Linked DNA regions of Verrucomicrobium spinosum DSM 4136 = JCM 18804. The protein of the gene in region 1 binds, or shares a complex with, the protein of each later gene. Links are inferred from orthologs where the notes say so. Each region holds a gene or a part of one and is shown in the gene's direction. Other genes may lie near its edges.

Evidence for each region. The genes of interacting proteins can lie anywhere in the genome.
Region 2: the proteins of accD (region 1) and accB are in contact, whole or in part, in a solved structure (PDB 8UXZ), measured with the Escherichia coli proteins. The link is inferred for Verrucomicrobium spinosum DSM 4136 = JCM 18804 from one-to-one orthologs.
Region 3: the proteins of accD (region 1) and VSP_RS15225 are in contact, whole or in part, in a solved structure (PDB 8UXZ), measured with the Escherichia coli proteins. The link is inferred for Verrucomicrobium spinosum DSM 4136 = JCM 18804 from one-to-one orthologs.

Annotation. Positions count from the first base shown.
Region 1 is NZ_ABIZ01000001.1:392,770-400,710, reverse strand. What follows is about bases 2,269-5,042. They hold accD (acetyl-CoA carboxylase, carboxyltransferase subunit beta), read left to right. Parts: upstream 2,269-3,119; coding sequence 3,120-3,965; downstream 3,966-5,042. Other genes in these bases: VSP_RS01475 (DUF1501 domain-containing protein), read right to left, coding at 4,189-5,042; VSP_RS01485 (aspartate aminotransferase family protein), read left to right, coding at 2,269-2,982. In the rest of the region: VSP_RS01495 (OsmC family protein), read left to right, coding at 1-180; VSP_RS01490 (AraC family transcriptional regulator), read right to left, coding at 611-1,363; more of VSP_RS01485, read left to right, coding at 1,576-2,268; more of VSP_RS01475, read right to left, coding at 5,043-5,673; VSP_RS01470 (DUF1553 domain-containing protein), read right to left, coding at 5,692-7,941.
Region 2 is NZ_ABIZ01000001.1:1,256,691-1,264,325, forward strand. The notes cover bases 2,219-5,075. They hold accB (acetyl-CoA carboxylase biotin carboxyl carrier protein), read left to right. Parts: upstream 2,219-3,302; coding sequence 3,303-3,848; downstream 3,849-5,075. Other genes in these bases: VSP_RS04905 (proline dehydrogenase family protein), read left to right, coding at 2,219-3,182; accC (acetyl-CoA carboxylase biotin carboxylase subunit), read left to right, coding at 3,969-5,075. In the rest of the region: more of VSP_RS04905, read left to right, coding at 1-2,218; more of accC, read left to right, coding at 5,076-5,330; thrB (homoserine kinase), read left to right, coding at 5,446-6,321; VSP_RS04925 (hypothetical protein), read left to right, coding at 6,371-6,616; VSP_RS33910 (PIN domain-containing protein), read left to right, coding at 6,621-6,869; lpxK (tetraacyldisaccharide 4'-kinase), read left to right, coding at 6,872-7,635. UniProt on the Escherichia coli protein: This protein is a component of the acetyl coenzyme A carboxylase complex; first, biotin carboxylase catalyzes the carboxylation of the carrier protein and then the transcarboxylase transfers the carboxyl group to form malonyl-CoA.
Region 3 is NZ_ABIZ01000001.1:3,779,516-3,787,042, forward strand. The notes cover bases 2,219-4,967. They hold VSP_RS15225 (acetyl-CoA carboxylase carboxyltransferase subunit alpha), read left to right. Parts: upstream 2,219-2,986; coding sequence 2,987-3,949; downstream 3,950-4,967. Other genes in these bases: VSP_RS15220 (LysM peptidoglycan-binding domain-containing protein), read left to right, coding at 2,219-2,959; VSP_RS15230 (RMD1 family protein), read left to right, coding at 4,032-4,967. Also shown: VSP_RS15205 (M20/M25/M40 family metallo-hydrolase), read left to right, coding at 1-365; VSP_RS15210 (AEC family transporter), read right to left, coding at 381-1,313; VSP_RS15215 (hypothetical protein), read left to right, coding at 1,442-1,969; more of VSP_RS15220, read left to right, coding at 1,988-2,218; more of VSP_RS15230, read left to right, coding at 4,968-5,171; VSP_RS15235 (polysaccharide deacetylase family protein), read left to right, coding at 5,285-6,667; ffh (signal recognition particle protein), read left to right, coding at 6,723-7,527. UniProt on the Escherichia coli protein: Component of the acetyl coenzyme A carboxylase (ACC) complex. First, biotin carboxylase catalyzes the carboxylation of biotin on its carrier protein (BCCP) and then the CO(2) group is transferred by the carboxyltransferase to acetyl-CoA to form malonyl-CoA.

The DNA of each region.
Region 1 (7,941 bases):
ACCAAGAACGACACTGGGGTCCCCTGGGTCAGCCACATCACCCTGAACGTCCGCATCCAGTACGGCCCCAACGCCCCGTCACCCGAAGAGGAAGACCACCTCCATCACGAGGCTCACGAGCAGTGCTACATCGCCAACTCCGTGAAGACGGAGATTTTGGTGAAGCCGGTGACTCCGTAAACCAGTGCGTCAGTGGGCGGTACGTCAGTGCGTCAGTAATTCTCTCCCGCGCAGGACGCCCAACCCCACCCAGCACATCCGTTGTCGCGAAGCGTCTTGGAGTGCTGGCGGCTCGACGCCGCTTTCGCCTGCTGACAGAGGATCTCCCTCCCAGGCCTCCCATCAGCTGCCTCGCCCTCAGACACCCATTTCCCCTTCCTGCCCCAACCCCCTTGGGTTGTAGGGCGACCGCTTCGGTTGCCTCATCAGGAGACATTTGTGGCAGGCGGAGCGCCCGCCCTACAGCAATCCCATGTGCAGCCAATAGCAAGCGCTCCGCATGGGACATCTGGCAGGGACCGGGACAAGAATGTCCCTCACTCCCTTTACTGACCGCCCGTACCCCGAAGCGCCCCCCACTTTTCACTTTTTACTCTCAACTTTTTACTTCCTACAAAACAGCATTCCTCTGGAACTCCCGCCGGTACGCCTTCGGCGTCATCCCCATCACGCGCTGGAATTGGCGGTTGAAATTCGCCAGATTCCCAAACCCGCAATCCAGGGCGAGATCTGCAATCTTGATATCCTCCTCCACCAGGCGGGAGCAGGCGCGTCCAATGCGCAACTCATTCACATACTGCGGCAGGGTCTTGCCAGTGCGGGTGCGGAAGAACCGGCTGAAGGCCCCGGGGCTGAGGCTGGCGTGAGCGGCGGCTTCGTCGCGGTCCACCGTCTCCAGGAGATTCCCATGAATGTAGCGGATCGCCCGCTCCATCCTCCCCTGGTCAGATCCCTTGAGTTCTGGCGCATACTGCGGGCTGGCCAGGGACTTCACGTCCTTCGAGTGGGACAGCAGGTCCAGAATGCTCAACAGCTCAATCACACGGGGCAGGCCCTGATTGTCCGCCAGACGGCGCAAACGCTCCGCCACCTCGTTCCGGGTTTTTCCGGTGAAATGCAGTCCGCGACTCGCCCGTTTGAGCAGCTGACGGACGTTTTCGAGCTCCGGTCTTTGCAAAAAGTCATCGCCCATGAAGTTGTCCAGAAAGCGGATGATGATGGCATGAACCGCTTTTCGGGAACGGCCAGCACTCTCATCTTGATGCCAGACGTGGGGCAAATTTGACCCGACCAGGACGAGATCACCGGCGGTCAAGGGAGCCAGGCTGTCGCCTACAACCCTGTAACCACGGCTCTTCAGCACGAGCGTCAGTTGATGTTCCGGATGAAAATGCCATTGGGCGCCGTAATTTGGCCCCTGCACTTCTTCGCAGTGAAATGACTCATGTTCAGACAACGGGACGGTTTCCCGGATCGGTTTTCTGACTTGGTTGGCAGGCTTCATCTGTGACAAAAGTACCGGAAATCATGACACACGGCGTGGAGGGTGCAATGCCGAGGTGATAGCTTCTTTACATGGGCAAAGAGTTCAATATTTCACCAGTCAACGTCCCGCCAGTCGCGACCAAGTACCGTCACATCGCCACCGCTTTGCCCCATCCGGACTCCTTGTCCACCCTGGAGCGATTGCGAACGCTGGAACCCACGTCGATGCGCGGCATGCCGCCCATCGTCTGGGAGCGGGCCGAAGACATTTTTGTCTATGATAAATACGGCAACCGCTGGCTCGACTGGAGCAGCGGCGTGCTCGTGACGAATGCCGGCCACGGCGTGGCAGAGGTGCGGCAGGCCATCATTGACCAGGTGAACAGCGGGCTGCTTCATAACTACGTTTTCCCTAGCGAAGAACGTGCCGAACTGGTGGGCCTCCTTGCCTCACTTGCCCCGGCGGAGCTCAACAAGGTTTTCCTTCTCACCACCGGCTCAGAAGCCACCGAGTGCGCCATCAAACTCTCGCGCGCTCACGGCATCAAGGTCGGCGGTCGCGGCAAGATCGGCATCGTCGGCTTTGAACGCGGCTTCCACGGTCGCACCATGGGCTCCCAGCAGGCAGGCGGCATGGCCGGGCAGAAGAACTGGATCGTCAATGAAGATCCCGCCATCATCAATGTCCCCTTCCCCGATGGCTACTGGCAGCAGGATGTGTCATTTGACTGCTTCCTCGACTCGCTCGCCAAGCAGGGGATGAAGCCCTCAGACATCGCCGGCGTCATTATGGAGACCTATCAGGGCGTAGGCCCTGACTTCGCCCCGGTGGAGTACGTGGCCGAGCTCGCCGCCTGGTGCCGCCAGCATCAGATCGTGCTCACCTTCGACGAAGTGCAGGCCGGATTCGGTCGCACGGGCAAATTCTGGGCGTTCGAGCACTACGGCGTCACTCCAGACATCATCTGCTGCGGCAAGGGCATCAGCAGCTCCCTCCCCCTCTCGGCCGTCCTGGGTAAGAGCGAGATCATGGACCAGTTTGGCCCTGGCTCGATGACCAGCACCCACACCGGCAACCCAGTGTGCTGCGCCGCCGCCACCGCCGCGATCAACAAGCTCCTGCGTGACCACCTCACGGAAAATGCCGCCGAACTGGAGCCCGTCCTCCTCTTTGGGCTGGAGAAGATCAAGGCCAAGCACCCGCTCGTGGTCGGTCACGTCTCGGCCAAGGGGCTGGTCGCTGGCATGCAGACTGTGAAACCTGGCACCTCGGAGCCGGATCACGATCTGGCCCACCGCATCATCGAGCTGTGCTACCAGCGCGGCCTGCTCCTCTTCGCCCCGGTGGGTGCCTGGGGGCAGACGGTCAAGATTTCCCCGCCCCTCTCCATCCCGCAGGAAGCGCTGGAGGAGGGCTTGGAAGTTCTCGCCGCCGCCACCGATCAAGCCATTGCCGAGGCCGCCGGAGTCTCCGCGACCCAGCTCTCGCTGGCCTAGTTGCCGGTCAATTCTCCAGAATTCCCCTCAGGGAGGCAGGCGCTCCGGTGCCTAGCCTCCCTGTCGCTTTGTGACCAGGGGTTGCGGTTTCCCCCATCCCCTGCTAAGCTGCCCCTCCAACGCCAAACTCTAACTACATGGGACTTTTCAGCAAACGCTCAGTCAGTGACCTCGGTGAGAAGAAGAAGGACATGCCTGAGGGATTGTGGGTGAAGTGCCCTTCCTGCGGAGAGAGCCTCTACGAATCCGCCCTGGCCAAGAATCTCCGGGTCTGCACGCATTGCGGCCATCATTTCACGATGAGCTCAGGGGAGCGCATCGCTGCACTCGTCGATGACGGCACGTTCGAAGAAATCGACGCCAACCTCGACTCCGTCAACGCCCTTGGTTTCAAGGACTACCTCGCCAAAGTGAAGGCCTACCAGGTCAAGACCGGTCTCAAGGAGGCCGTCGTCACCGGCCGGGCCAAGATCGAAGGCACCCCCGTGGTGCTGGCCATCATGGACTTCCGCTTCCTCGGTGCCAGCATGGGCAGCGTGGTGGGGGAAAAGATCACCCGTGCCATCGAGACTGCCACCCGCGAGAAGTGCTCCGTCATCATCTTCAGCGCCTCCGGCGGTGCCCGTATGCATGAGGGCATTCTCAGCCTCATGCAGATGGCCAAGACCTGCGGTGCCCTGGCCCGCCATGGCGAGGCCAAACTGCCCTACATCTCCGTACTCACCCACCCCACCACCGGGGGCGTGACCGCCAGCTTCGCCACCGTGGGCGACCTTATCCTGGCCGAACCCAAGTGCATGATCGGCTTCGCCGGTCCGCGCGTGGTCAAGGAAACCACCCACAGCGACCTCCCGCCCGGCTTCCAGACCGCCGAGTTCATGATGGAACACGGCCTCGTGGACATGATCGTTCAGCGCCCCGTCATGCGCGAGACCCTCGCCAAGCTGCTCAAGTACGTGCAGCAGGAGAAGAAGGCGGCGTAGGCGGGCAAGAGGGCCATTCTGTTTAACCACAGAGGCACAGAGAACACAGAGGGAATGATTTTTTAGACAGAATTAACAAAATTTACAAAATTGGTTTTTGAGTTCAGCTCCGCCAATCAGAAGCTGAACCCTAATTCCGTTAATTCTGTTAATTCTGTCTAAACCTCAGTTGCATTCCCTCTGTGTTCTCTGTGCCTCTGTGGTTTAAATAAGCCGTCCTCCCTCACCCCAGTATTTCCTTGATCACATGGCCGTGCACGTCGGTCAGACGGCGGTCGATGCCGTTGTGGCGGACGGTCAGTCTTTCGTGATCGATGCCCAGCAGGTGCAGCATGGTGGCGTGGATGTCATACACCTGCGTGGGGTGATCCCGGTCCAGCGGCTTGTAGCCCCATTGATCGCTTTCGCCATAGGTCACGCCGCCCTGAATGCCGCCACCGCAGAGCCAGTTGGTGAAACAGTACGGATTGTGATCCCGCCCTGAGCCGCCTTGCGTGGAGGGCATACGGCCAAACTCGGTGGTCCAGAGGATCAGTGTATCCTCCAGCAGGCCACGTTGTTTGAGATCCAGGATGAGGGCGCTCACCGCCTTGGCCATGCCCCAAGCCAGCGGCCCATGATCCCGCTCGACGTCTTCATGGCTGTCCCAGTTGCGTCGTGGAAAGCCATTGTCGTTGCCGCTCCAGATCTGCACAAAACGGACGCCGCGCTCCAGCAGGCGACGCGCCGTGAGACACTTGCGCCCCATGCAGTCGGCCTCCTCGGCAGGATTGATCTCCGTGGGCCACACCTTGCGATGCTCCTGGATGCCGTACATTTCCTTGATCCGCGTAGGCTCGCCCGAGATATCGAGCGCCTCAGGGGCGGCCAGTTGCATCTTCGCCGCCAGTTCATAGCTGCGGATGCGGGAGTCCAGACGCGGGTCCCCACCATGCAGCGCCGCATGCTGACGGTTCAAGCGGCTTAACAGATCCTGCCCCGCCACCTCGGACCGGGCGCTGACATAAGTTCCCGACTTGTGCGGATAGAGATCCGCAATGGGCACCTCGGCACCGGGATAGATGATGGTGCCCGCATGCTGGGAAGGAAGGAACGCCGCATCCCAGTTCTTGGGCCCGTTGGAAGCGAACCCGCGATGATCCGGCAGCACCACAAAGGAGGGCAGGTTCTCGCTAAGCGATCCCAGTCCGTAACTCACCCACGAGCCCATGCCGGGAAATCCCGGCAGGTTGAATCCCGTGGCCTGGAGCAGTGTGCCCTGCGAGTGCACCCCTGTCTTGCCCACCAGATTGTGCACAAACGCCATGTCATCCACGCAGGCCCCCAGCGGGGCCACCGCCTCACTCAGCATCTTGCCGCTTCCGCCGTAGGGCTTGAAGTCCCACACCGGCTTCTTCCAGGGACCCAGACCATTTTGAAACGCCTCCACCGGCTCGCCAAAGTCCGAGGCTTCGCCGTGGTGCTTGATGAGCGCGGGCTTGTAGTCAAAAAGATCGATGTGGCTCGCGGCCCCCGCCATGAAGAGCTGCACCACCCGCTTCGCCCGCGGGGCACGCATGGGTGCCCGCCCTTCTGCCGACGCTTTTGCGTGAAGCGACTCACTCTGCAGGAGCGATCCCAGCGCCAGCAGACCGAACCCCTGCCCACTGGCCGCCAGCAGATCCCGGCGGCTCAGAGTTCTTGGTGATAACATCGATGGCTTCTTCATGGGCGTTGCATAAAGGGATCAATCCACGAACGTGAACTCATTCAGGTTCAAGATAAGGCGGCAGGTGTTGGGCAGGCCATGTTGAGTCGCGTGAGACACCAGTGCCGTCACCTCCTCGCCGGTGGGTTCGCGACCCAGCGCCAGCACAAAAGCACGGCTCACCTGTTGATCAGGGTCCTTTGCCTCCCTGGTCACCCGCCCAGCGAAGTGCTCCGCCATCGCCACCGTCAGCCCGTTGTTGAGCATGGCCAGCGCCTGCAACGGAGAAAGACTCTCGTTGCGCTTGTCCACCCGCATGGAGGGATCCGCGCAGTCCAGCACCGTCATGAAGGGCTGCTGCTGGCTGCGCACGATGAAGCGGTAGATGCTGCGCCGATGGCTGCGCGGATCATTGGGATCATGCAGATGATACTGATAGTGCGGCGAGTGCTCCGGCTTCTCGATCACGAAGTCCTGGAACGACGGTCCGCCCATCGTCAGATCCAGCCGTCCGCTCACGGAGAGGATGGCATCCCGCACTGCCTCCGCCTCCAGCTTGCGCCGGTTCTGCCGCCAGAGCAGCCGGTTGTCCGCATCCACCGTGGTCGCCCGCTCTGCAACGTCCGGCGTGGCATCACTCTGCTGCCGGTAGGTGCGGCTCATGACGATGAGCTTGTGAAGTGATTTCACAGAACCCTTCAAGTCATCGCGGAAGGTGCGCGCCAGCCAGTCCAGCAATTCCGGATGGCTGGGCGTGCCCCCCATGCGACCGAAGTCATTGGGCGTATCCACCAGACCGCGGCCAAAGTGATACTGCCAGACCCGGTTCACCATGCTGCGCCAAAAGAGGGCATTGTCCCGGCTCGTGATCCATTGCGCCAGAGCCACCCGCCGGGCTCCTTCGTCATCCGCATCGGCACAGGCGAACTTGCCCGCCAGAGCATCGAATGCCGCGATGCCGCCCGGTGCCATCAGCTTGTCCGGTGTCTTCACATCCCCGCGCTTCAGCAGAGCAATGGGCCGGGGTTTGCCGCCAGAAGGCCCCGTCCCGGTAAACGTGCCAGTCCCGTAGTGCACGGTCCCGGCATAGACCACCTGCGGCGCGGGCATGGCGGCCAGTTCCCGGTTGATGCCCCCCACCTTTTCCCGCGTCACTGCCAGCTCCTTCAGTTCCTCCGGCTTGGCATGCTTGGCCAGAAGGGCTTTGCGCTGCGCCTCCAGATCCGCCAGCAGCCGCGGATCGTTGCCGGGCTCGAACCCCGGGGCGACGCCGTCGATCAGATTCGCCCTGGCCCAGCGCGGCGGTGCCTCAATGACATCCCGTGAGGTGATCGCCCCCCCAGTGGCGAGGTTGTTTCCTTGCTCATCCAGCACCTGGAGTTCCGCCAGCGCCAGCATGTAGTCCTGCTTCCGCTCCGCCAGTCTTGTGGCGGTGAAGCGGACGTAGCGCCCTTTGGCACTCTCCAGCTTGAGCGTCTGCAAGGCCGTTCCAGGACGCGGCTGATCTTCCGCATCGCGATGCGCCGCCGCCGTCACCTGACCTGCGGCAAAGGCAGGATCATCACTGATCTCCACGCGATACCGCACCGGGAATCCAAACCCAGCGCCGATGCCGTTGAAGTCATCATAGCAAGGTGCCAGCACCACGCGGTCCACCGCCGTGGAGCGCCCCAGGTCCACCTGCACCCATTTCACCTCGTCACGGGATGCTGCCAGCGCGCTGTGATAACCAAACTTCGGGCTCGCATTCCCCTTGGTGGCCTTGCGTGCCTCGGAGATCCGGGCATCCAGTGTGGCGAGCTCCGGCCCGGCCTTGTCTTGGAGGCTCTTCTCCAGCTTTTTCTGCCGATCGCTCAGCTGCCGCTGTTGGAACTCCAGTTCCGCTCGCTTCTGAGTCAGCACGGGATCCGCGTAGTATTTCTTGTCTGCCCGGTCCAGCGCGGCAAACACCGCCTGGAGAGAGTAGTAGTCCTCCTGCGTAATGGGATCGAACTTGTGGTTGTGGCACTGCGCACAACCCACCGTCAGGCTCATGAAGGTGCCCAGGGTGTTCTGCACCATGTCATCCCGGTCCAGGTGCCGGGCGATCTTGCCATCGATCTTTGACTCCGGCACCTCCGCGTGGCCAATGAGATCCCACGGCCCTGCCGCGATGAACCCCAGCGCCTCCATGCCGTCGCGAGAGCCAGGAAACAGGACGTCACCCGCGATCTGTTCTTCCGCGAACCGTGCGTACGGCTTGTCCTCGTTGAAGGAGCGGATCACGTAGTCGCGGTACGGCCACGCGTT
Region 2 (7,635 bases), 860 kb from region 1 along the record:
ATCATCTGCAACGTCGTCGCGAGCAGGGGATCCGGATGAACGTGAACTTCCTGGGGGAAGCCATCCTCAGCGAGGCAGAGGCAGCGCGGCGGATGGAGCAGTATGTGGAGGCCATGCGCTCACCGGAGACGGAGGTGTTCTCCGTCAAGATCTCCACGCTCTACTCCCAGATGTCGCCACTGGCGCGGGAGCACACGCTGGGCGTGCTTTGTGACCGGTTGGAGAAGCTCTACCGGACGGCGCAGGAGCATGTCTTTCTCCGCCCGGACGGCATTCGCGTGCCCAAGTTCCTGTATCTCGACATGGAGGAGTACCGTGACCTCAGCCTGACCTGCGAGGCCTTCATGCGCACGCTGGACCGGCCCGGTCTGGAGAAGGTGGCGGCGGGCCTGGCTCTGCAGGCCTACATTCCGGACTCTGCCCAGTGGCAACGGCGGATCAACGAATGGGCCCGACGCCGGGTGGCGGCGGGCGGTGCGCCTGTGACGCTGCGGATTGTTAAAGGCGCGAACCTGGAGATGGAGCGGGTGGAGGCCTCCATCCGCGGCTGGCCCCAGGCTCCCTACAAGAGCAAGCTGGAGACGGACGCGAACTACAAGCGCCTGTTGCACGAGGGTTTCCGGCCGGAGAACCTCGCGGCGGTGCGTCTCGGCATCGCTTCACACAATCTCTTTGATGTCGCCTACGCCCTGGTGCTGGTGGGGGAGGGGCGGGCGCTGGACCGCGTGCAGTTTGAGATGCTGGAAGGCATGGCCAACCCCCAGCGCCGCGCGCTCCTGGAGAAGATCTCCAACCTGCTGCTCTATGCCCCGGCGTGCGGGAAGGAGCAGTTCGTCAGCGCCATCGGCTACCTGATCCGGCGGCTGGATGAGAACACGGGCGGGGAGAACTTCCTGCGCCATGCGTTTCACCTCGAACCCGGCAGCCCTGCGTGGAAGCTGCTCTCCGGCGGGTTCGTGGAGTCATTCTCCCTCCTGCCGGTGCTTTCGGACGCGCCGCGCCGCATCCAGGACCGGGCCCTGCCGGTTATCCCGCGGGAGATGCGCGAGTTTGTGAACGAACCGGACACGGACTGGAGCCTGCCGCAGAATGGCGGGTGGGCGGCTCGACTGCTGGATGCAGCCCGGGAGGGCTGGTATGGGGTGCCGTTTGCGGTGGCTGGACGTGAGATCAGCAGCGGCAGAAAGACGCGCCCCCTGGTGGATCCGTCGCGCCCGGGCCACCCATTGGGGGAGGTAAGTCTTCCGGCTGCGGATGAGATTGATGATGCGGTGGAAGCTGCGGTCAAGGATGAGGACGGCTGGCGCGCCCTGACCCCGGCGGCGCGCACGGACTTCCTGAAACGCGTGGCGCATGAGATCCGCAAGGCGCGGGGGCATCTGATGACGGCGGCGCTGGCAAATACGGGGAAGGTCTTCGCTGAGTCGGATCCCGAGGTGAGTGAGGCGGTGGACTTCGTGGAGTACTATGCGAGGTCGGCACAGTATTTCTCTGAGCAGCTCGGACCTCACGTGGAGGCCAGGGGAAAGGGCGTGGTGGTGGTGGTCTCCCCCTGGAACTTCCCGATCGCCATCCCCTGCGGGGGTGTGGCGGCCGCTCTCGCAGCGGGGAATACGGTGATTCTCAAGCCGGCTTCGGATGCGGTGGTGCCAGCGTGGGAGCTCTGCCAGTGTTTCTGGAGGGCTGGGGTGTCGCGGAAGACGTTGCAATTCCTGCCCTGTAGCGGGGCGGATGCTGCGCGGCTGGTGCAGCATCCCGGTGTGGACTCCGTCATTCTCACAGGCGGCACGGCCACTGCGCTGGCCATGCTGGAGGCAAAACCCGGGATGCATCTGGTGGCGGAGACGGGCGGTAAAAATGCCACCATCGTCACCGCCATGGCGGATCGCGATCAGGCCATCAAGAACGTGCTGCATTCCGCCTTCAGCCATAGCGGGCAAAAGTGCTCTGCCACGTCCCTGCTGCTGCTGGAGGCGGAGGTGTATGACGACCCGGAATTCAAGCGGGGGCTGGGGGAGGCGGTCATGAGCTTGCGGGTGGGGTCCGCCTGGGAGCTCTCTACCAAGATGGGGCCGCTGATCCGCCCTCCTACGGGTGAGCTCCAAACCGCCCTGACGACGCTGGAGCCGGGGGAATCCTGGGCTCCCGCGCCGCGCTGCCTCGATGGCAATCCGCACCTGTGGACTCCCGGCGTGAAGTGGGGCGTGCAGCCTGGGAGCGTGACGCATCTCACTGAGTTCTTCGGGCCGGTGCTGGGGGTGATGCGGTTTGAGAAACTGTCTGAAGCCATCGAGCTGGTCAATGCCACAGGGTACGGCCTGACCAGTGGTCTGGAGAGCCTGGATGACCGGGAGCAAGACGAATGGCGGCAAGGGGTGCAGGCGGGCAATCTCTACATCAACCGCACAACGGTGGGGGCTGTGGTGCTGCGCCAACCGTTTGGCGGCATGGGCAAGAGTGCCTTTGGTGCCGGGATCAAGGCGGGCGGCCCCAACTATGTTGCTCAGTTCATGGATTTTCGTGAGACGGTGCCGGCCCTCCCAGCCGCCCCGCGTCCCGGGTCGGAGCTCGGGCGTTTCCTGGAGGCGCTCCAGGGCTGGGACACGCTGAACCTCATGGAGAACAGCCGCCTGGTGGCGGCCTTCTCCAGCTACGAGCGGGCCTGGACGACTGAGTTCTCCCAGGAGCACGACACCTTTCGTCTGCTGGGGCAGGACAATCTGCGTCGCTATCTCCCGGTGAAAAATCTGCGCATCCGCGTGACGGCCGCGGATACACCTTTCGATTTATTTGCCCGCGTTGCCGCAGGGCGCGTGGCAGGTTGTGATCTCACCCTAAGCGTGCCTCCTGGGACGGAGTGGCGGCCCTTGAGCCGCCTGCGGGAGGCCACGGCCGGGTGGGAGTCCGGCATAAAGTTTGTGGAGGAGAGTGATGCGGATTTGGTGCAGGTAATCAGGGAGCGAAAGACGGAGCGCCTCCGGTACGCGAGGCCTCAGGATGTGCCGGTGGCCGTGCGTCGGGCGGCTGCGGCGCAGCAGATCTTTGTGGCGGATGTGCCCGTGCTCATGGAGGGGCGCCTGGAACTGCTCTGGTATGTCCGCGAGCAGAGCCTGAGCTGCGATTACCATCGTTATGGAAATTTGGGCGGAAGGGTGGGAGAGGTGCGCGCGCTGCCGGATTGACCCGGAGTTCCTCAGCCTCAGGCGGGGCGGCAGAACAGGGGGGGAGGGACCCCGGGTCCCTTTTTCCTTGCCAATCCCCATATCCTCGCTTCCTATCACAGCTTCCGAACATTGCCCTACATGGAAGACAACTCCAACCAAACGAAAGACGCTCCGGGTCTGGATCTCAAAGAAATCCGGCAAATCGTGGATTTGATGAGCAAGAACGACCTGTCCGTTTTCCATCTGGAACATGGCTCGTTCAAGATCAAGCTGCGTCGCGGCTCTGACATTGAGGCCGCCAAAGATCTCCTTTCCAAGATGCCCATTTCCGCCGGGGTAACGACCGTGGCGGCCCCCTATGCGACGGCACCTGCCGCCGCTCCTGTTTCCGCTGCCCCTGCGGCAGCCCCGGCACCCGCTGCGGCGGCACCTGCTGCCTCCGAGCCTGCCGGCCCGACGATCAACTCCCCGATGGTGGGCACCTTCTATCGCGCTCCTGGCCCGAATGAGAAGCTGTTCGTCAACGTGGGCGACACCGTGGATGAGAACACGGTGGTCTGCATCATCGAGGCGATGAAGGTCATGAACGAAATCAAGGCAGAAGCCCGTGGCACCATCGCCCGCGTCCTGGTGGATGACACGAGGCCGGTGCAGTACGGTCAGCCCCTCTTCGAGCTCAAGTAAGCTCGCCTCAACCTTCGCCAGAACCTCCGTATTGCTCACGCTCTGGTGAGTCCGGGGGCAGGGACAGAATCAACGCAGCCAGACTGACGCCCCGCCCCTTCCTTTCTCTCCCACACCGAAATGTTTCGAAAAGTTCTTGTCGCCAACCGTGGTGAAATCGCCCTGCGCGTCATCCGCGCCTGCAAAGAGCTGGATGTAAAAACGGTGGCGGTCTACTCCGAGGCGGACGTGGACTCCATGCACGTGCATCTCGCGGATGAGGCCATCTGTATCGGGCCTGGTCCCAGCTCTGAGAGTTACCTCAAGATCCCCCGCATCATCAGCGCGGCGGAGATTGCCAACGTGGACGCCATCCACCCCGGCTATGGCTTCCTCAGTGAGAAGGCCGAGTTCGCGGAAATCTGCCAGCGCTGCAAGATCAAGTTCATCGGGCCCTCGCCCGAGGTGATCAGCATGATGGGCGATAAAAACACCGCCCGTGCCACAGCCCGCCGCCTGGGTGTGCCGATCACGCCTGGGTCTGATGGCATCATCGAGACCGAGGAGCAGGCTTTTGAGATTGCCCGCCGCATTGGTTATCCCGTCATGATCAAGGCCTCCGCCGGTGGTGGTGGTCGCGGCATGCGCCCGGTGCTCAATGAGGCCACGCTCCGCTCCAGCTTCCAGCAGGCCAGCATGGAGGCGCTCAAGTGCTTCGGTGACGGCTCCGTGTACATGGAGAAGCTCGTGGAGCGCCCGCACCACATCGAGTTCCAGGTCGTGGCGGACAGCCACGGCAACGTCGTTCACCTGGGTGAGCGCGACTGCTCCATGCAGCGCCGCAACCAGAAGATCATCGAGGAGTGCCCCTCTCCGAAGATCTCTGACGAGATCCGCCAGGCCATGGGTGAAGCCACGGTCAAGCTCTGCAAAGAGATCGGCTACGAGAACTGCGGCACCATCGAGTACCTCGTGGACAATGAAGGGAAGAATTTCTACTTCATGGAGATGAACACCCGCATTCAGGTGGAGCACCCCATCACCGAAGAGGTGTACGGCTGCGACCTGATCAAGGAGCAGATCCGCATCGCGGCGGGCCTGCCCATCTCTGAGCACGTGCTGAAGAACACGCCCCGTGCCCACTCCATCGAGTGCCGCATCAACGCAGAGGATCCAGACCGCAACTTCGCCCCCAGCCCAGGCAAGATCAATCACTGGTATGCCCCTGGTGGACGTGGTGTGCGCGTGGATACCCACGTGTACTCTGGCTACACGGTGCCTCCGTACTATGACTCGATGATCGCCAAGCTCATCGTCACCGGTGCCACGCGTGACATCGCCATCCGCCGCATGCGGCGTGCCCTGGGCGAGTTCATGATTCACGGCATCAAAACGACGATCCCGCTGCAGAGCAAGATCATCATGACGAGCGATTTCCAGAATGCCAAGTACGACATCACCTGGGTGGAGAACTTCCTCCGCCAGGAAGGTCTGAAGGGCTAGGCGAGAACATCGCGATACGCCTTCGAGGCACCTTGGGTCTTCCCGAGGTGCCTTTTTTTGTCGTCACCCCGGGTGCTGTTGTTTGCCTTTGCCACTGATTGGTCTTTTATGCGGCGTGTCTTCTTCTGTCACCATCTCTGTGCCTGCCACATCGGCCAACATCGGTCCGGGCTATGATTGTCTGGGCCTGGCGCTCTCGCTTTACAATCAGGTCACCGTGACCCGGTTGGAAGGGGCGCCGCGCATTGAGCCGCATCACGCGATGGTGGAGACCATTGCCGCCTTGTTCTTCCAGCAGCGGGACGTCGCGGCCGCGCCTTTTGCGTTCTCCTGGTCCATCGGTGGCGATGTGCCGCAGTCCCGTGGTCTGGGCAGCAGCGTCACGGTACGGCTTGGCGTCCTGATGGGGTTGAATGAACTCTGCGGGAGGCCGCTGAACAAGCAGCAGCTCTTTGCCCTCTGCTCGGAGGCAGAAGGCCATCCCGACAACGTGGCTCCGGCGGTGTTTGGTGGCTTTGCCCTGGCCAACAGCCGGCAGTGGTTCCGGTTTGAGGTTCAGCCCCGCCTGAAGGCCGTGCTGCTCATTCCTGACTTCGAGGTCGAGACTGTGCACGCCCGCAGCGCCTTGCCAGAAAGCGTGCCGCACCATGACGCCGCCCGGAATACCGCCAACGCCTGCACCCTCGTGGCCGCCTTCGCCACGGGCGAGTATGAGCGCATTGGCGATTCCTTGGAGGACTTCCTGCACCAGCCCTACCGTCGGCACCTGGTGCCCGGCCTCTTTGAGGCCATCGGTGCCGGGGTGAAGGCCGGGGCCATCGGCGGCTACCTGAGCGGTTCCGGCTCCACCATCGCCTGCCTCGCCACCGCGGAGGATACGGAGTCCATCGCCCAGGCCATGAAAAATGCCCTGGTGCAGACCGGGGCCACCGGCCGTACGGTGGTGGTGCCTGCCGACAACGTGGGGGCGAGTGTGGTCTCCCAAGGTTGACTTGAGCCCAGCCGCCGCGATACTCGATTTAAGCAGACGCGTTCACGTTATGGTCAATGCCACCTTTCCCGCGGATATCCTGGTTGGCCTGGACTTGCACGAAGGTGACAAGGTCGAAGGCATCGTCCACGACGGGGTTGTGACGCTGCACATCGCGGAGCGGGCTGCGGGTGATTTCAGCAGCAGCGTTGAGCCGGTGAAGCAATTCCTGGCGCAATGGTCGGGAAGGTTCACGCTGGATGACTGCGATAGCGATTCGCGCTTGGATTATCTCACTCAAAAACACTTGAGGTAAGCCCGTGCGAGTTTTTTTGGATGCCAACATTCTGCTGGACGTCGCGCTAAAGCGCCCTGGCTTGCACGACGCCAGCGGCACTGTGCATCTTGAGCGGGCGTTTGCGTTGGGCATGGGGGATTTTGAAGACGCCATGCAAGTTGCCACTGCTGAGGCGGCAGAAGCGCAGGTCATTGTGACGCGAAACCTTGCAGACTTTGCTGCCTCTCCAGTGAGGGTGGTGTCGCCCGAAGCATTTGTTACTCTCACCTGATCATGGATCTCAAAGACCAACTTGAAGACCTGGAGCAGTGGGCCATTGAGGTCATCCTGCACAACAAGCAGGGGTTCAAGGAAAGTCTGGCCCGGTTCATGTTGCACGGGCTGTCATGGATCTATGCCGGCGCGGTGCAGTTGCGCATCAAGCTCTATCGGGAGCGCTACATCCGTGACCATCATGTGGGCGTGCCGGTCATCAGCATCGGCAACCTGACGGTGGGCGGCACGGGCAAGACGCCGGTGGCTGAGCTGCTGGCGAGGGCCTTGCAGAAGGAAGGGCGCAACGTGGCCATTCTCAGCCGCGGCTACAAGAGCAAGCGGCAGAGGCGGGTGCGTTTCTGGACCAAGTGGCTGGCCCGCATCCGGGGCGAGGAGCTGCCGCAAAATCCGCCCCGGGTGGTCAGCAATGGAGAGCGCGTGCTGCTGGACAGTCACACGGCCGGGGATGAGCCCTTCATGCTGGCGAGCAACCTGCCCGGCGTGCCGGTGGTGGTGGACAAGGACCGCGTGAAGGCCGGTCTGTATGCCATCAGGCAGTTCAACTCGGATGTGCTCCTGCTGGATGACGGGCTGCAGTACGTGCGGCTCAAGCACCGGCTGGACATGGTGTTGATTGACCGAACCGCCCCCTGGGGCAACGGTTTCCTGCTGCCCCGTGGCACCCTGCGGGAACCCCCGCGCCATCTGAAGCGCGCCAGCTACATCTTCCTCACCAAGTGCGACAGCTCGGACAACACCGAGATCATCCGTGAGCTGCGCAA
Region 3 (7,527 bases), 3.4 Mb from region 1 along the record:
TTGACCATGACTTGATCGCCACGGTCATGCGCACCGCCGCAGAGCAGGGGATTCGAGTCCAACGTTGCCTTCTGGACGCCGGGGCTTGCGAGGCCACTGCGCTCCAGGCCTGCGGGATTCGCAGCGCCGGTCTGAGCGTCCCTCTGGGCAACTATCACAATCTGGACGACGACCAGAATGTCTCTGCCGAATATGTGATGCTTGAAGACGTGAAAGCCACGGTGAATCTGGTGGTGGCCCTGGTGGGCACCGAGCATCAGGGGCTTGGTGAGCGCACCCTTGAAGAGCGTGTGACCCTTCGCATGAAGGAGTACAAGAAGCACCTTGAGGCGTCCAATGCCAAGTTCGAAGAGACTTTGGTCTGATTTTCAGATCGCTCGTCAGGCAGCCAGCCACAGCTTCAGCAGGCTCAGGGTCACGGTGGTCGTGAGCATGCTGACCAAGGTGGTGTAGTACACGGAAGAGGTGGCGAATGAGACATCGCCACCAAATTCATGCGCAAGCAGGGCTGTGTTCACGGCCGTGGGAGCCCCCGTCGCGAGGACCAGAGAAGCTGCTACCGCCGGAGGAAATCCCATGATTTGAGTCAGCCCAAGAGCCAGTAGAGGGCTAAGAATGAGGCGAATGCCCAGAGCGGCAAACAGCGGAGCGCGGAAGGGGGCGGGGCGGGTCTGAGACATCTGGACCCCCAGGGTGAGGAGGGCAAATCCCACCAAAGCGGCCTGGAGCAGATCCAGTGGCTGCCAGAGCCATGTCACCTCCTGAAGGTGAAGCCCGGTGGATTTGGCCAGCACTCCAGCAAGCAGGGCGTAGAGCGTGGGTTGCCTCAGCATTCCATTGAGCGCCCGCCAGTGCGCCCCCGGCTTTTCACCGCGCTCCTGAGCGAGAAAGAGACCGATTGTGAAAGTGGCAACATTCATCGTTGCCAGGACATAAACTTGAACTGCGGCACCCTCATGGCCAAAAGCCAGCGTCACCAGGGGTAGGCCATAATTTCCACAGTTGTAGAACATGGTGGCCAAGCGCAAAGCCTGCCGCTGTTGCGAGTGCATTTTGAGGACTCTGGCTGCAATTGTGCTACAGATGAACATGAGGGTGATGGTGGCCAGGGTGAACCCCACAATCTGCAACGCTTCGTGACCGGCCAGTTCGGTGTCGAGCACCCGGGTGAAGATGAAAGCTGGTACCAGAAGATAGATGTTCAGTTTGACCAGAGTCTCCAGATGGAGCCGGAATTTCCGGTCCAAGAGCCATCCCAGACCCACCACAAAGAAAATGGGAGCGCAAACATTCAGGAAGAGGTCAAAGAACATCTCCGCAGATTCAAGGGGGCCAGCTCCGCATTCAAGAGCGATCTGATGGAATCCCCCTCGCAAATCCAAGCCTCAAAAAACGCTAGCCACGAAGCCATTCCGCACTACCCTCTGCCTCCCACCTAGAAATGCATTCTGAGTTCGATTTTCAGTACACGATCGAAAACACGAAGGTTCTTCACGAGCCTGATCGTCGCATTGATACTTTTGGCACCACCCAGTTCGAGTTTCAACTGGTGACCGAACTCATGGACTCCACCAATGTGACGCGAGTGCGCCAAGGCCGGATCGAGGCGGAACGCCCCATGATCGTCACCCCTACGGTGACAGACGACTGGAGTTTCGAGGGATTCGGAGCCGAGGCGGAGGCTTTTGGCCAGTGGGTGAAGAACCACCTCAAGGATCTTGCGATCCTGCGCTACAGGTTCAATTTTAAGCGTACCACCGTGAGCGAGGAGATCGTTCATGAGTCATTTGCCACTGTGTGCGACAAGTTGCTGACCGAGCAGCGCGCCTCTGGCAATCCCATGCGAGCCATCATTCAGGGTGTTGACGACACCTGGGAGATCTCGCTGCTGAGGTTCTTTTTCGAAATGATTGAGAAGTCCCAAAATATCAACATGTTCGATTTCAAGCGTCGGGGCCTGCTAGGCTGAGCTGATGCCACGGATACGATGAGCCGATTTAAAATCCTCGTCTTCCTTCTTGCGGTGGGTATCGCAGGTTCGGTGCTTGCTGCCGCTTACTGGTACTACACTCGTGTCCTCGGGCATGAGACGGTGGTTCAGGGCCAGATCAAGAAAATGCAGGGCAAGCACACTAGTCTGCCGGATCCAGGGGTGCGCCGTTTTGATGAAGCAATGGAATTCATCAACGCCTCGAACTACGCGGAGGGGCGAAAGGCGCTCTATCGTCTGCTGGACAGCTTTCCTGAGACCTCCGCAGGGCCTGAGGCCCGCCGGATCATTGGCGAGCTGAACATGGACATGCTTTTCTCCCAGGAGGCCAATCCGCAGAGAAAGGACTACATCGTTCAGCCGGGCGACTCGATGGGGCTCATCGCCCGCAAAAACCAGACGAGCGTGGAATGCATCATGCGGGCCAATGGCATGCTGAGCACCAATCTGCAGCCTGGAGATCACCTGTTCGTTTTTCCCCTGGACTTTGAGATCGTGGTGGACATCTCTTCCAAGACCGTCCAGCTCTGGCGCGGGACCCGGGAGAAGGGCTACTTCTTCAAGGAATATCAGGCTCTGGAAGTCCGCCTGCCCCCTGGGATGAAGGCACCCGCCGAGACCGTGATCCAGGCAAAAAGCGCCTGGCACAATGGCAAGGCCGTGACCTCGGAGAATCCTCTTTTCATCAGTGCTGACAAATGGCTGGTTGGTCACAAGACCGGATTTAATCTCCGGGGGCTGCCCAAGGCGAAGCCGCTTGTTGATAAGACGACGACACCCTCCCAGCCCGCTGCGGCGACCAAAGGGAAGTCCAAAGGCGGCTCAAAGGCTGCCAATAAAGTTGTGGACGACGACGATGATGATGGCCTGGCGGGCATCCCGGAAACCGGGGTGTTTCTGGCCCGGGAGGACATTGAAGAGCTGTTCACAATCGTCCGCACGCAGACGAAGTTGTTTGTCGCGCGCTAACCTTAAATTCAACTTTTTGTCAGCAACATGAAACAAGTTTTGGAATTTGAAAAACCGCTCGTCAAGGCGCGGGAAGAGCTGGAAGAGCTGCGCCGCAAGCAGGCTCTGAAGAACACGAGCAAAGTCACGCTTGCGATTGCCGATCTCGAGAAGAAACTGGCGGAGCTACAGGAGGAAACCTACGCCAACCTCAGCCCGTGGCAGCGGGTGCAAATCGCGCGCCACATCCAGCGCCCGTATATGCTTGACTACGCCAGACTCTGTTTTGACGAGTTTGTCGAGTTGCATGGGGATCGTCACATTGGCGATGACAATGCGATGCCCGCAGGGTTCGCCACACTCAATGGCCAGCGAGTGATGCTGATCGGTCAGCAAAAGGGTCGCGACACCAAGGAAAACCTGCTCCGCAACTTCGGCAGCGCCCATCCGGAAGGGTACCGCAAGGCCCTCAGGCTCATGCGCATGGCGGAGAAGTTCGGTCTGCCGGTCATCTGCATGATCGACACCCCGGGGGCCTTTCCGGGCATTGGGGCGGAGGAGCGCAACATCGCGGAGGCCATTGCCTTCAACCTGCTGGAAATGATGAAAATCCGCACACCAATGGTTTCAGTGGTGATTGGTGAAGGCGGTTCCGGTGGGGCCTTGGGCATCGGTGTGACGGACCGAGTCATGATGTTGGAGAACGCCTACTACTCGGTGATTTCACCAGAAGGCTGTGCCGCCATTCTTTGGAAACACCGGCAGCATGCTCCGGAGGCAGCCCAGGCCCTGAAACTTAGCGCCCCTGACCTCATGGATCTCGGGATCATAGACCATATTGTCCCTGAGCCCCATGGTGGTGCCCACAACGACCACCACGCTGTCGCAGCCTCGCTGAAATCTGCCCTTGTGTCCGCCTTGGCGGAACTGACCCCGCTGGGTACGGAAGAGCTGCTCCAAAAGCGGTATGAGAAGTTCCGCTCCTACGGCAAGTTTACCGAAGGCGAGTAAGGTCAGCCTGTCCCTAAGTCGTGGGTGACGGAAACGTGATCCACGGCTTGATACACCGTCCCTGAACGGAGTAGAGTAGTGCATGGCAGAAGGGGATAGCGCCGTCACAGGCTCAGCACTGAAGGGCGAAGTTGTTTACTTTTATGCCTTCGACATTGCTTACGAGTTGCGGCGACCTGGGTTGACGCATCTCCTTGGTAAGCCGTTGGTGGCCCAGCATGTGGGCGTCTCGAAGCGGAGCCCACGCCAGCAGCTTTTCTATCAGCCGAGGATGGCCAGGCTGGAACCTCTGGATCTGCCGCTTGAGGGAGGCAGAGTGGTGAAGGTAGGGCGCTCGGTGAAGGTGCTGCCCATCGGGGCGATCAGTCTGACACTGAGAGTCTCCTTTGAAGTGGATCGCCTGGAGGACCTTAGCCAGTTCCATCGGTCCCAATTTGCAGGGGGGGCTCTGCAACGGCACGCCAGGGAGCTTTCCGAGATTCTCAGGCAGGAACTTGGGACAGTGGCGGTGCGCCCCGTCGAGGTGCTTCAGGAGGAAGAGGCCTACACGGTGTTCTGCGTGGAGTCTCCCGGCGGTTTTGCGGGAGGGCAGTGGTTCAATGCAGAGGAGTGGTTTCGTGTCAATCGGAGGATCATCGCAACGCTCATCACCCAGGAAACCTCTGACCCGCCGTTGTCGCACCAGGAGGCACTCGAATCCACCAGCAAGCACCTTTCTTACTACCAGTCTGACCTGATCGTTGTGGACTGGGACGCTGCCCTCATCGTGGATCGGCCAGCGGACTTTGAGGAATCTCTGTTTGTGATGGAGCTTGCCAACGTCCAGCTCGAGGAACTGGAGGCTTACGACCAGCTCATCGACACAGCGTTGGAACGTTCCTACGCCGACCTCCAGCGTCCTCCCCGCATTCGGGATCACAAGCGGCTTCTGCCCCATCTGCGGGAGGTGCGCATCGATCTGGCTCGTTTTAGCGATGAGCTTTCCAACATCACGAAGTTCTTCGGTGACTGGCATCTGGCTAGACTCTACGACACGGTCTCCCGCCGCTTCCACCTGCCAGACTGGCATCGCAGCATCGACGAAAAGCTGAAGACGCTTGATGACTTGTACGAGATGCTCAAACAGGAGCAGAATCACCGCATCATGTTGGTGCTGGAGGCGTCCATTGTCCTGATGTTTGTGATTGATATCGTGCTGCTCCTCGCAGAACTCGCCAAGTAGTCGGGATTTGCGTGGATCTGGGCTGTGAAAGGGCCCTTTGGCGCAGGGGATCGGACTGCTCGTTGGGTGCACAACCTGCTCGCATTTTCCCGCTCCATACGTAACGTCAGAGGATGCGCCCCCGCAGACCCATTTCTGGTGTCACATTTGCCCGTTTCCTGCCCTGGCTGAAGCAGCTGGCTGTAGCGGTATTGTGCCTTTGTGTCCTGACCTCCTGCCTTGAGAAGCTCAAGGAATTCCTCCCCAAGCCCCCTCCACCCGCACCGCCGCCGCCGGTGGAAGCGCCGCTCTCGGCCGAGGAAGAGAGACTCCAGCAGACGCTGGAGAATGGCAAGATGTTCGCAGCGGATGGCAGCGAGATCGAGGTGCCCAAGGCAGAGCTTTTTGAGCTGAACAAGTCAGCGCTGGTCTCCATCATGTGTTACCATGACTTCGCGGAGAAATCCTCCCGGAGTGATATGGTCATCACTGCCACCACCTTCCGGACGCAGATGCAGGCTCTCAAGGACGCCAAGATCCCGGTAATTCCTCTTGCAGATGTCCTTGCTTGGAAGCGCGGAGAGAAAAACATCCCTGAAGAGTCAGTGGTCATCACAATGGATGATGGCTGGCTGGGGGTGCATGAGTACTGCTTCCCGATTCTGAAGGAGTTCAACTACCCGTTCACGGTGTATCTCTACAAGAACTACGTGAACCGCGGCGGTCGATCTCTGACGCTCGACCAGATTCGCGAGATGATGAAGTACGGTGCCGAGTTGGGCAGCCATAGCGTGTCTCACCAGGCCCTCACTGCCCGGCATGGCAAGACGGACGAGCAGTACCACAAGTGGCTGGAAGTCGAAATTGTGGAATCAAAGAAGTTCCTCGAGGAGACCTTTGGCGTTCCCTGTAGAACCTTCGCTTATCCGTATGGCAACAAGTCTGACGAGATCGCCCAGATGTGTCTGGATGCTGGCTACGAAGCTGCAGTCACGGTGAATCCGCAAAAGACGACCTGGGACACTCCCAATGGCAAGCTCCCGCGCTTCGTGCAGATTGGCGACAAAGACGTGAACTTCCGCCTGGCTACGAACTTCCGCGGAGGTGGTGGCAACATCGCCGACAGCAAGTTCCTAAAAACCGACGAAGTGGACGAACATGGCAACAAGCTCGTTGTGCTACAGCCCCAGCCGGGAGCTACCATCGCAGATCGCAGGCCTTTGATCGAGGCCAATCTAGCCCGGGTGGGGCCTGTGCTGCCGGACAGCCTGGCTCTCCGCGTCAGTGGCTTCGGGCTTGTCCCTGTGGAGTTCGATCCCGCAACGCAGACGGTGCGGTTCCGTGTGCCGCAGATGTTGCGTTTGGAGGAATGCACCGCCCAGCTTTCTTTCCGCCGCGCCAGCGCAGACAAGGCTGAGGTCCTCAGCTGGAAGTTCAAAGTGGACCAGAGCTCATCATACCAACCGGCCGCCGGCTCGGCTGCCACGGCCACTCCTCCTCCCGCGCCCAAAGCTTAATTTCCCATCGCGGCAACAGCCAACCGGCTCCTCCTCCATACTCTTTTCATCTGCCATGTTCGAAGCACTCCAGGAAAAACTCGAAGGCGCTTTCAAAAAGCTCCGCGGTCACAGCAAGATCAGTGAATCCAACATCAGCGATTCGATGCGTGAAATTCGCATGGGATTGCTGGAGGCAGATGTGGACTTCAAGGTGGCCAAGGATCTTGTCGAGAACGTCAAGACCAAGGCACTGGGGGAGGAAGTGCTGCGGACCGTTTCCCCCAGTCAGCAGATCGTCAAGATCTTCCACGACGAACTGGTCGTCCTGTTGGGCGAAGGGACTGCCACTCTGGATTTGAATCCTCCGCAGCGCCTGCTTATCGCGGGTTTGAACGGGGCAGGTAAGACCACCACTTCAGGCAAGCTGGCGGCCCTTTTGAAAAAGCAGGGCAAGAAGCCCCTGCTGGTTGCGTGTGACGTGTTCCGGCCTGCGGCCGTGAAGCAACTCGTGGTGCTGGGCGAGAGCATCGGGGTGCCGGTGTTCCAGCCAGAGGAAGGGGAGAAGGACGCCGTGCGTGCCGCAAAGCAGGGCCTGGAGTGGGTGGAGAAACAGGGGGGAGGTATTGCCATCTTTGACACCGCCGGTCGTCAGGAAGTGGACGAGGGCCTCCTGGAAGAACTGATCAAGATCAAAAACGTAGTGCAGCCGCGTGAAGTCTTGCTCGTGGCAGACGCGGCCACCGGTCAGCAGGCAGTGAGCGTGGCCAAGACCTTTAATGACGCCATCGGGATCACCGGCCTCGTCATGACGAAGCTGGATGGCGATGCTCGTGGCGGGGCGTTGCTTTCCATGAAACAGGTCACCGGATGCCCGGTGA